2 regions of the Kitasatospora sp. NPDC050463 genome follow, and region 2 is predicted to be linked to the other one. Evidence: riboswitches for the same ligand, from Rfam matches in the RefSeq annotation. Region 2 holds a riboswitch; the other holds the start of a gene.

Region 1 (4,067 bases), on a different contig from region 2:
GGCGGCGAGGGCGTCGGCGAAGGCGGCGTTGTAGGCGGTGTAGGCCTGCCACTCGGTGCGGAACTCCGCGCCGAAGGAGGGAGCCGTCGGGGTGGCGTAGAGCAGGTGGTGGACGAACCAGAGGGTGGAGTTGGCGACGCCGTTGTAGGCGCGTGCGAAGGTCTCCGGAGCTATGTCGAGCATCCGGACCGCCTGCCCGCCGACCTCGTGGCCGGCGCGGTCCAGGCGGCCCTGCGGGGCCTCCCGGGCGGCGCGGCGGTCGGCGTCGCCGAGCGCCGCGCAGACCCAGACGGCGTGCGGGTCGTCGATCGCGGAGAGCCCGGACACCAGCCCGCCGCCGCCTCGGCGCAGGGTCAGGGTGCCGTCGTCCGCGGTGCTGAAGGACACCGGTCCCCGGTTGGAGGCCACCAGGACGGCGGCGGAGCCGGTCGCACTCGAACGTTCGGTCGTGAGATCGCCCATGGTTGGCATGTTGCCGTGGGTCCGGGTCGGCAAACCCCGCCGGGCCCCCGGCCCTAACGGCCGTGACGGTTCGCGTACTCGGGGACGGTGTGCATCGGGGGCCGTTCCACGGCGGTGACCGGGTGGGTGTGGGCGGTGAAGGCGCGGGTCCGCGGGTCGCGGGTGAACTGGGTGAGCAGCGGGTGGACGAGGTCGGCCGAGGCCTTCAGCCGGTGGGTGCGGTCGAGGCGTTCCAGGGCGGTGCGGTAGATGGTGGCGGCCATCCGGCCGAGTGCCTGACCGTCCTGGTGGCGGTGGTGGCGTACGCCCACGTCCACCTGGGCGAGGGCGTCCAGGCCGGCGACCTCCAGGGCGTCCACCAGGAGGCCGAGTTCGACGCCGTAGCCGGTGGGGAACGGCAGCCGTTCGAGCAGTGAGCGGCGGGCCGCGTACTCGCCGCCGAGCGGCTGCACGAAACCGGCGAGTTCCGGCCAGTGCAGGTTGAGCAGCGGGCGGGCGACCAGTTCGGTGACCCGCCCGCCGCCGGAGGGGACGATGGCGGCGTCGCCGGTCGCGGAGCCGCTCGACGCCACTTCGAGCGGGCGGTCGTACATGGCCTTGACCAGCTGGATGTCCGGCTCGGTGAGCAGCGGGCCGATGATCCCGGAGACGAAGGTGGGGTCGAAGGCGCGCAGGTCGGCGTCGACGAAGCAGACGATCTCGCCGCTGGTGACCAGCAGCGAGCGCCAGAGCACCTCGCCCTTGCCGGGGGCGGCGGGCAGCCGGGGCAGGATGTCGTCGCGGTGGACCACCCGGGCGCCGGCCGCGGCGGCCGCCGCGGCGGTGCCGTCCACGGAGCCGGAGTCGACGACGACGAGCTCGTCCACCAGGGGCAGCTCCTCCATCAGCTCGCGGCGCACGGTGCGGACGATGTCGCCGACGGTGGCCTCCTCGTCCAGGGCGGGCAGCACCACGCTGATGGTGCCGGCCGGGCCCGCCGCCTGCTTGGCCTCCAGCAGCGCGCGCACCGGGCGGTCGGCCGCGCTCCAGGAGCGGCGGCGCAGCCAGGACGCCGCCTTCGGGAGGAGCGCGGGTGTCGGTTCGGCGGGCACGGAACTCTCCTCGGCGGATCGGGGTGGGACGGGGCATCTCGCGTGGCGGACGGTCCCGTTCACGGTGGACGCCTTCGGATACAGTCTTCGTACAGCGATCGGACCTTCGCACGTCGGGGTCACCGCTGAGCAGGACCACAACTTCACAGAGCTCATCCAGAGGGACTGAGGGAACGGCCCGTTGACGTCCCGGCAACCTTCTCGCACGGCAGGCCTCGGGCCCCGGCGGGACAGGTGCCAATTCCGTCCTGTGGCGCGCCCGCGTCACGGGGAAGATGAGGAGAGAGGCCTCCGCCATCATGGCTATCACAGCGACATCCGCTTCCGGCGCCGCACCTGCCACCGTTGATCTCGGCCCCGCCGTCGCACTGTCCTGTCGCGAGTGCGGCACCCGCTTCCCGCTCGGCCCCAGCTTCGCCTGCCTGGAGTGTTTCGGGCCGCTGGAGATCGCCTACGACTTCGGGAGCGAGGGCGCGGAGGAGCTCCGCAAGCGGATCGAGGCCGGTCCGGCGTCGATCTGGCGCTACGCGCCGCTGCTGCCCGTCCCGGCCGATGTCGCCGGCAAGCCGAACCTCAACCCGGGGTGGACCCCGCTGGTGAAGGCGGACAACCTGGGCCGCGAGCTCGGGTTCACCGCCCAGCTGCACGTCAAGGACGACTCGGGCAACCCGACGCACTCGTTCAAGGACCGCGTGGTCGCCTGTGCGATCGAGGCGGCGCGGGCGTTCCACTTCACGACCCTCTCCTGCTCCTCGACCGGCAACCTGGCCGGTGCGGTGGGCGCGGCGGCGGCCCGGGCCGGGTTCAAGTCCTGCGTGTTCATCCCGCACGACCTGGAGCAGGGCAAGGTCGTGATGGCCGGTGTCTACGGCGGCGAGCTGGTCGGCATCGAGGGCAACTACGACGACGTGAACCGCTTCTGCTCGGAGCTGATCGGGGATCCGGCCGGTGAGGGCTGGGGCTTCGTGAACGTCAACCTGCGCCCGTACTACGGCGAGGGCTCCAAGACGCTGGCGTACGAGATCTGTGAGCAGCTCGGCTGGCGACTGCCGGAGCAGATCGTCATCCCGATCGCCTCGGGTTCGCAGCTGACGAAGATCGACAAGGGCCTGCAGGAGCTGATCAAGCTGGGCCTGGTCGAGGACCGGCCGTACCGGATCTTCGGCGCCCAGGCGGCCGGCTGCTCGCCGGTGTCGGCGGCCTTCAAGGCCGGCCAGGACGTGATCCGGCCGGTCAAGCCGGACACCATCGCCAAGTCGCTGGCGATCGGCAACCCGGCCGACGGCCCGTACGTGCTGGACATCGCCCGCCGCACCGGCGGGGCCGTCGAGGACGTCACCGACGCCGAGGTGGTGGCCGCGATCAAGCTGCTGGCCCGGACCGAGGGCATCTTCGCCGAGACCGCGGGCGGGGTGACCGTCGGCGTGCTGAAGAAGCTGGTGGAGACCGGGCAGCTGGATCCGGCCAAGGAGACCGTCGCGATCAACACCGGTGACGGTCTGAAGACGCTGGACGCCGTCTCCGACTCCGGGATGACCGCCGTCATCCGCCCGACGCTGGCCTCGTTCCGCGACGCCGGCCTCGCCTTCGCCTGACCCACCCGCAGCCCCCGCAGCCCGGCCGTTGCGCCGTTCCGCCCGAGGAGACCCCCATGAGCGCCACCGTCCGCATCCCGACCATCCTGCGCACCTACACCGGCGGCACCGCCGAGGTGACCGCCGAGGGCGCCACCCTGGGCGACGTCATCGCCGACCTGGAGAAGAACCACGCCGGGATCGCCGCCCGGATCCTGGACGACGCCGGCAAGCTGCGCCGGTTCGTCAACATCTACGTCAACGACGACGACGTCCGGTTCGCGGAGGGCCTGGCCACCGAGATCAAGGACGGCGCGAGCGTCTCGATCATTCCCGCGGTGGCCGGCGGCTGCTGACCCGCCCCTTTCCGACCAGGTCGTTTATCGGCCGGGTCGTTTCCGGCCAGGCCGTTCGCACGTACGGAATTCCGCTCTCCGTACGTGCGAGCGGCCCGTCGCATTCCGGCGGGAATATTTTTCGGTCCGGGGGAGTAGAGTGTCGCTCGTCCGGGAAGAGGGCTTCCCTTCCCTCCTCGCTTCCGGTACTTGAATCCGTCCGCGCCCGTACTGCCGGTGTCTGTCCGGCCGCTGAGACCGGCGCCGGGGCCGTGACCGTGAAACATGTCAGGCCGATGTCAGAATTCTCGAAGGCATTTGGGTAATTCGTCCGCTATGTCCGGCGTGAAATGCCGATTTCCTCCCGCTTTGGCCTGGCCTGTCCCCTGGCGGGCCCAGTGAATTCCCGGCGATTGACCCTGTTGCAGAGGGCGTCGATCCGGATACATTCAGCCGCGGTCGACGCAATCACCCGCTCACCGGATGCCTTCCGGTGGTCTCCGCGGACGATTGTGGCGTGCACGGCTGCGCCCAGGGGGGGTTCCCCGGGCAAGGCCTCAAACCAGACCCGGGTCCGCGACCTGCGGGCGCGTGAAGGGCCAGCA
Region 2 (4,067 bases):
CGGTGGACATCGTGGGCACCGGCGGCGACCGGGCGAGGACCGTCAACATCTCGACCATGTCGGCGATCGTCGCGGCCGCGGCCGGCGCCAAGGTGGTCAAGCACGGCAACCGGGCCGCCTCCTCGGCGAGCGGCTCCTCGGACGTGCTGGAGAAGCTCGGCGTCAATCTGGACCTCTCGGCCCGACGGGTCGCCGAGGTCGCCGAGGAGGTCGGCCTGACCTTCTGCTTCGCGGCCAGGTTCCACCCCGCGATGCGGCACACCGCCCCGGCCCGCAGCGGCCTCGGGGTACCCACCGCGTTCAACACCCTCGGCCCGCTGACCAACCCGGCCAAGGTGACCGCGCACGCGATCGGCTGCTTCGACACCCGGCTGGCGTCCCTGATCGCCGGGGTGCTGGCCCGGCGCGGATCGACCGCGCTGGTCTTCCGCGGTGACGACGGCCTGGACGAGCTGACCATCACCACCACCTCGCGGGTCTGGATCGTGCGCGACGGCGAGGTCACCGAGACCTCGTTCGACCCCCGCGAGGTCGGCATCGAGCTGACCGGCATCGAGGCGCTGCGCGGTGGGGACCCGGCCTTCAACGCGGACGTCGCGCGCCGGCTGCTGGCCGGGGAGCGCGGGCCGGTACGGGACGCCGTCCTGATGAACACGGCGACGGCACTGGTGGCGCTGGACCTCACCGACGCACCGCTCGCCGAGCAGCTGGCGGCCGGGATGGAGCGCGCCGCGGCGGCCATCGACTCGGGCGCCGCCCAGGACCTGCTGCGACGCTGGTCGGAGGCCACCACCAAGGCGTGAAGCGGCAGTTGAGGCCCGCGGGGACACTCTCTCCGCGGGCCTCCGTGCGCCCCCGGGTCGCAGAACGCCAGCGCATCACCGCCCGAGGCCGGAGGGACCCGAGCCCGTCCCGCCCGTCCAGAGTCCGGCCCGAACGGAGCGGGCGACGGACCGGTCCGGATGGTGGACCCCTGTTTGACCACCCGGCGGGCGCGACCTAGAGTCTTCGCCAGGTCATGAGTGACAGCGTCAAGCCCCAGCTTGCTGTCCGGCAACCCTCCGTCCGTGGCGGGGTGCCCTGGGTGAGGACCGGGTCTCGCGGCAATCCGTCCGCGCGACAAGCGCGGACGCCGGTGACACGTACTCCCGGGGTCCTTACCCGTCGAAGGAGTGCACCCCTATGTCCGTCGCCACCGAGATCTGCGCCCCGCTCCCCGTCCTCGGCCACGATGTCGAGGTCCCGCTGGTCAACGGTGAGAAGGTCACCTACGCCGCGCTCGACTACGCCGCCAGCTCCCCGGCGCTGAAGCGGGTCTGGGACGACGTCGCCGCCTACGCCCCCTACTACGGCAGCGTGCACCGGGGCGCCGGGTACCTCTCCCAGCTCTCCACCGACCTCTTCGAGCAGAGCCGCCGCACCGTCGCGGACTTCCTCGACCTGAGGGAGGGCGACCAGGTGGTCTTCACCCGGGCCACCACCGACTCGCTGAACCTGCTGGCCGGCGCCGTTCCGGCCGGTACCCGGGTCTTCGCCTTCGAGACCGAGCACCACGCCTCGCTGCTGCCCTGGCGCCACGCCGGGCTGAGCGTCACCTACCTGCGCGCCCCGCGCTCGCGCGCCGAGGCGGTCGCCGCCCTGGACGCCGCGCTGGCCGAGGCCCCTGAGGGCCCCAAGCTGCTCTGCGTCACCGGCGCCTCCAACGTCACCGGTGAGCTCTGGCCGGTCGCCGAGCTGACCGAGACCGCCCACCGGCACGGGGCCCGGGTGGTGCTGGACGCCGCGCAGCTCGCCCCGCACCACCGGGTCTCGGTGCGCGAGCTGGGCGTGGACTGGATCGCCTTCTCGGGGCACAAGATCTACGCGCCGTTCGGCGCCGGGGTGCTGGCCGGCCGGGCGGACTGGCTGGACGAGGCCGAGCCGTACCTGGCCGGCGGCGGTGCCACCCGCACGGTGGCCCGGGAGGCCGACGGCTCGGTGGCCGTACAGTGGCACACCGGTCCGGCCCGGCACGAGGCCGGTTCGCCGAACGTGATCGGCGCCTACTCCATCGCCTCGGCCTGCCGGGCGCTGACCGAGGCCGGCTTCGACGCGCTGGAGGCCCGTGAGCAGCAGCTGGTCGCCCGGCTGAAGGCCGGTCTGGCGGAGGTCCCGCAGGTGCGGGTGCTGAACCTGTTCGGCGCCGACTCGGCCCGGGTGGGCGTGCTCTCCTTCGTCGTCCAGGGCTGGAACAGCTCGCACTTCTCGGCCGCGCTCTCCGCCGAGTACGGCATCGGGGTGCGCGACGGTCTGTTCTGCGCGCACCCGCTGGTGCGCACCCTGCTCGGCGACGAGGACGTGGCGCCGTCCGAGTGCGGCGCGCCGGAGGCGTCGCTGCCCGGGGAGCGCAGCCTCAACGCGATCCGGGTCAGCTTCGGTGCGGGCACCCCGGACGAGCATATCGACCGGTTCCTGACCGCCGTCCGCGAGCTGGTCACGGACGGCGCGGCCTGGAACTACCGCAACGAGGGCGGCCGTTGCGTCGCCACCGTGCAGATCGACAGGAGTCGGCGCGAGAGCTGAGGGGGAGGGGTCACTCGCCCAGGCCCAGTGCGAAGGCGGTCTCCAGGTCGTGCTGGGAGTAAGTGCGGAAGGCGATCTGGGTCTCGGTGTGGGCCACGCCCGGGACCTTGTTCAGCCGGCCGGGGATCACCTCGGCCAGGTCGTCGTGCCGGCGTACCCGCACCATCGCCACCAGGTCGTAGCCGCCGGTGACCGAGTAGACCTCGCTGACGCCCTCGATGGCCGCGATCGCCTCGGCGATCTCCGGGATGCGGTCGACGCTGGTCTTGATCAGGACGATGGCGGTGATCACTGTTCGGGCTCCTTTGTGAGGTGTCGCCAGGGTATCGGGCGTCAGCCGGGCCGTCGCGAGGGGCGGGTGGCCGATGTGCAGGCGTACAGGAAGCCCGCCGAGAAGCCGATCACATGGCACAGGTAGGCGACGCCGGGCCCGGCCGAGTGCACCGACCACCACTGCAGCGCGAACCAGAGGCCGAGCACCAGCCAGGCCGGGAACCGCAGCGGCAGGAAGAGCAGCAGCGGGACGAGCGTGGTCACCCGGGCGCGCGGGTGCAGCCGCAGGTAGGCGCCGAGGACGGCGGCGATCGCCCCCGACGCGCCGATCAGCACCCGCGTCGAGTTCGCCGAGTGCGCCTCGGCCAGCGCGAAGCCGTAGGTGGCCAGCGAGCCGGCCGCCAGGTAGAAGAGGGCGAAGCGGGTCCGGCCGAAGCGTTCCTCGATGGTGGGGCCGAAGACCTGGAGGAAGAGCAGGTTGCCCAGCAGGTGCAGCCAGCCGGCGTGCACGAAGAGCGAGCTGAGGACCGACAGGGCCGGGTGCTTGCCCGGGGTCGGGGCGGCCGGGCAGCCCGGGACCGGATCGGGGGCCTCGGCCAGCTGCTCGGCGCTCAGCGGGCGCCCGGCCAGCAGCTCGGCGGGGACGGCGCCCCAGCGCTGCTCGTACCGCTGCTCCGCGCAGACCCGGTCCTGGCCCTGGCCGTACAGCGGATTGAGCCCGGCCGCCGGGCCGATCAGGAAGACCAGGACGTTGAGTGCGATCAGCGCGTAGCTGACGGCCGGGACGGGTGCGGCCGGGCGGCCGCCCCGCGCCCCGGTGTGGTCGAGGACCGGGATCGCCATGCGACCAAGCATCCCTCCGTCCGGCGCGGGCGACACCGCGTTGTACGGCAGGTGGACCACCCCCGCGATCGCCGTGACCGGTGGCCGGGGTGGTTGCCTCAGGCAATAGGCTTGGGGCGGGCATTCCCGCCTCCCGCCGCCGATGCCGGGGCCCCGGGGGGAGCGCCTGAGCCCACCCAGGGACCACCCGAGAGGACCCCCGATGACCGTCCCCGCCCTGACCGCAGAGACGCGTTGGCGCTGCACCCTGTGCGGCAACCTGACCCGCTTCGACGTCACCCGTTCCGCCCGGGTGACCGAGTTCCTGCACTTCGACCTGGCCGGCGAGTCCAAGGTGGAGGAGACCGAGGTGCTCAGCGAGACCGTCGAGTCGGTGCGCTGCCGCTGGT

What was found. A riboswitch is a leader RNA that binds a small molecule or an ion and turns the genes downstream of it on or off. The one in region 2 is predicted to bind S-adenosylmethionine.
Region 1: linked by a shared signal. The riboswitch ahead of thrC (threonine synthase) and the one ahead of AB0J08_RS06910 (aminotransferase class V-fold PLP-dependent enzyme) in region 2 are both predicted to bind S-adenosylmethionine.

The regions. Positions count from the first base shown of each region.
Region 1 covers NZ_JBFAJO010000001.1:311,621-315,687, reverse strand. Annotated here, with positions in the region: gene AB0J08_RS01395 (trehalose-6-phosphate synthase) at 1-462, opposite strand, end outside; gene AB0J08_RS01390 (glucosyl-3-phosphoglycerate synthase) at 516-1,553, opposite strand; SAM riboswitch class I at 1,703-1,835, shown strand; gene thrC (threonine synthase) at 1,853-3,148, shown strand; gene AB0J08_RS01380 (ubiquitin-like small modifier protein 1) at 3,205-3,483, shown strand.
Region 2 covers NZ_JBFAJO010000007.1:94,953-99,019, forward strand. Annotated here, with positions in the region: gene trpD (anthranilate phosphoribosyltransferase) at 1-803, shown strand, start outside; SAM riboswitch class IV at 1,015-1,132, shown strand; gene AB0J08_RS06910 (aminotransferase class V-fold PLP-dependent enzyme) at 1,183-2,562, shown strand; gene AB0J08_RS06915 (Lrp/AsnC ligand binding domain-containing protein) at 2,573-2,854, opposite strand; gene AB0J08_RS06920 (rhomboid family intramembrane serine protease) at 2,896-3,678, opposite strand; gene AB0J08_RS06925 (hypothetical protein) at 3,881-4,067, shown strand, end outside.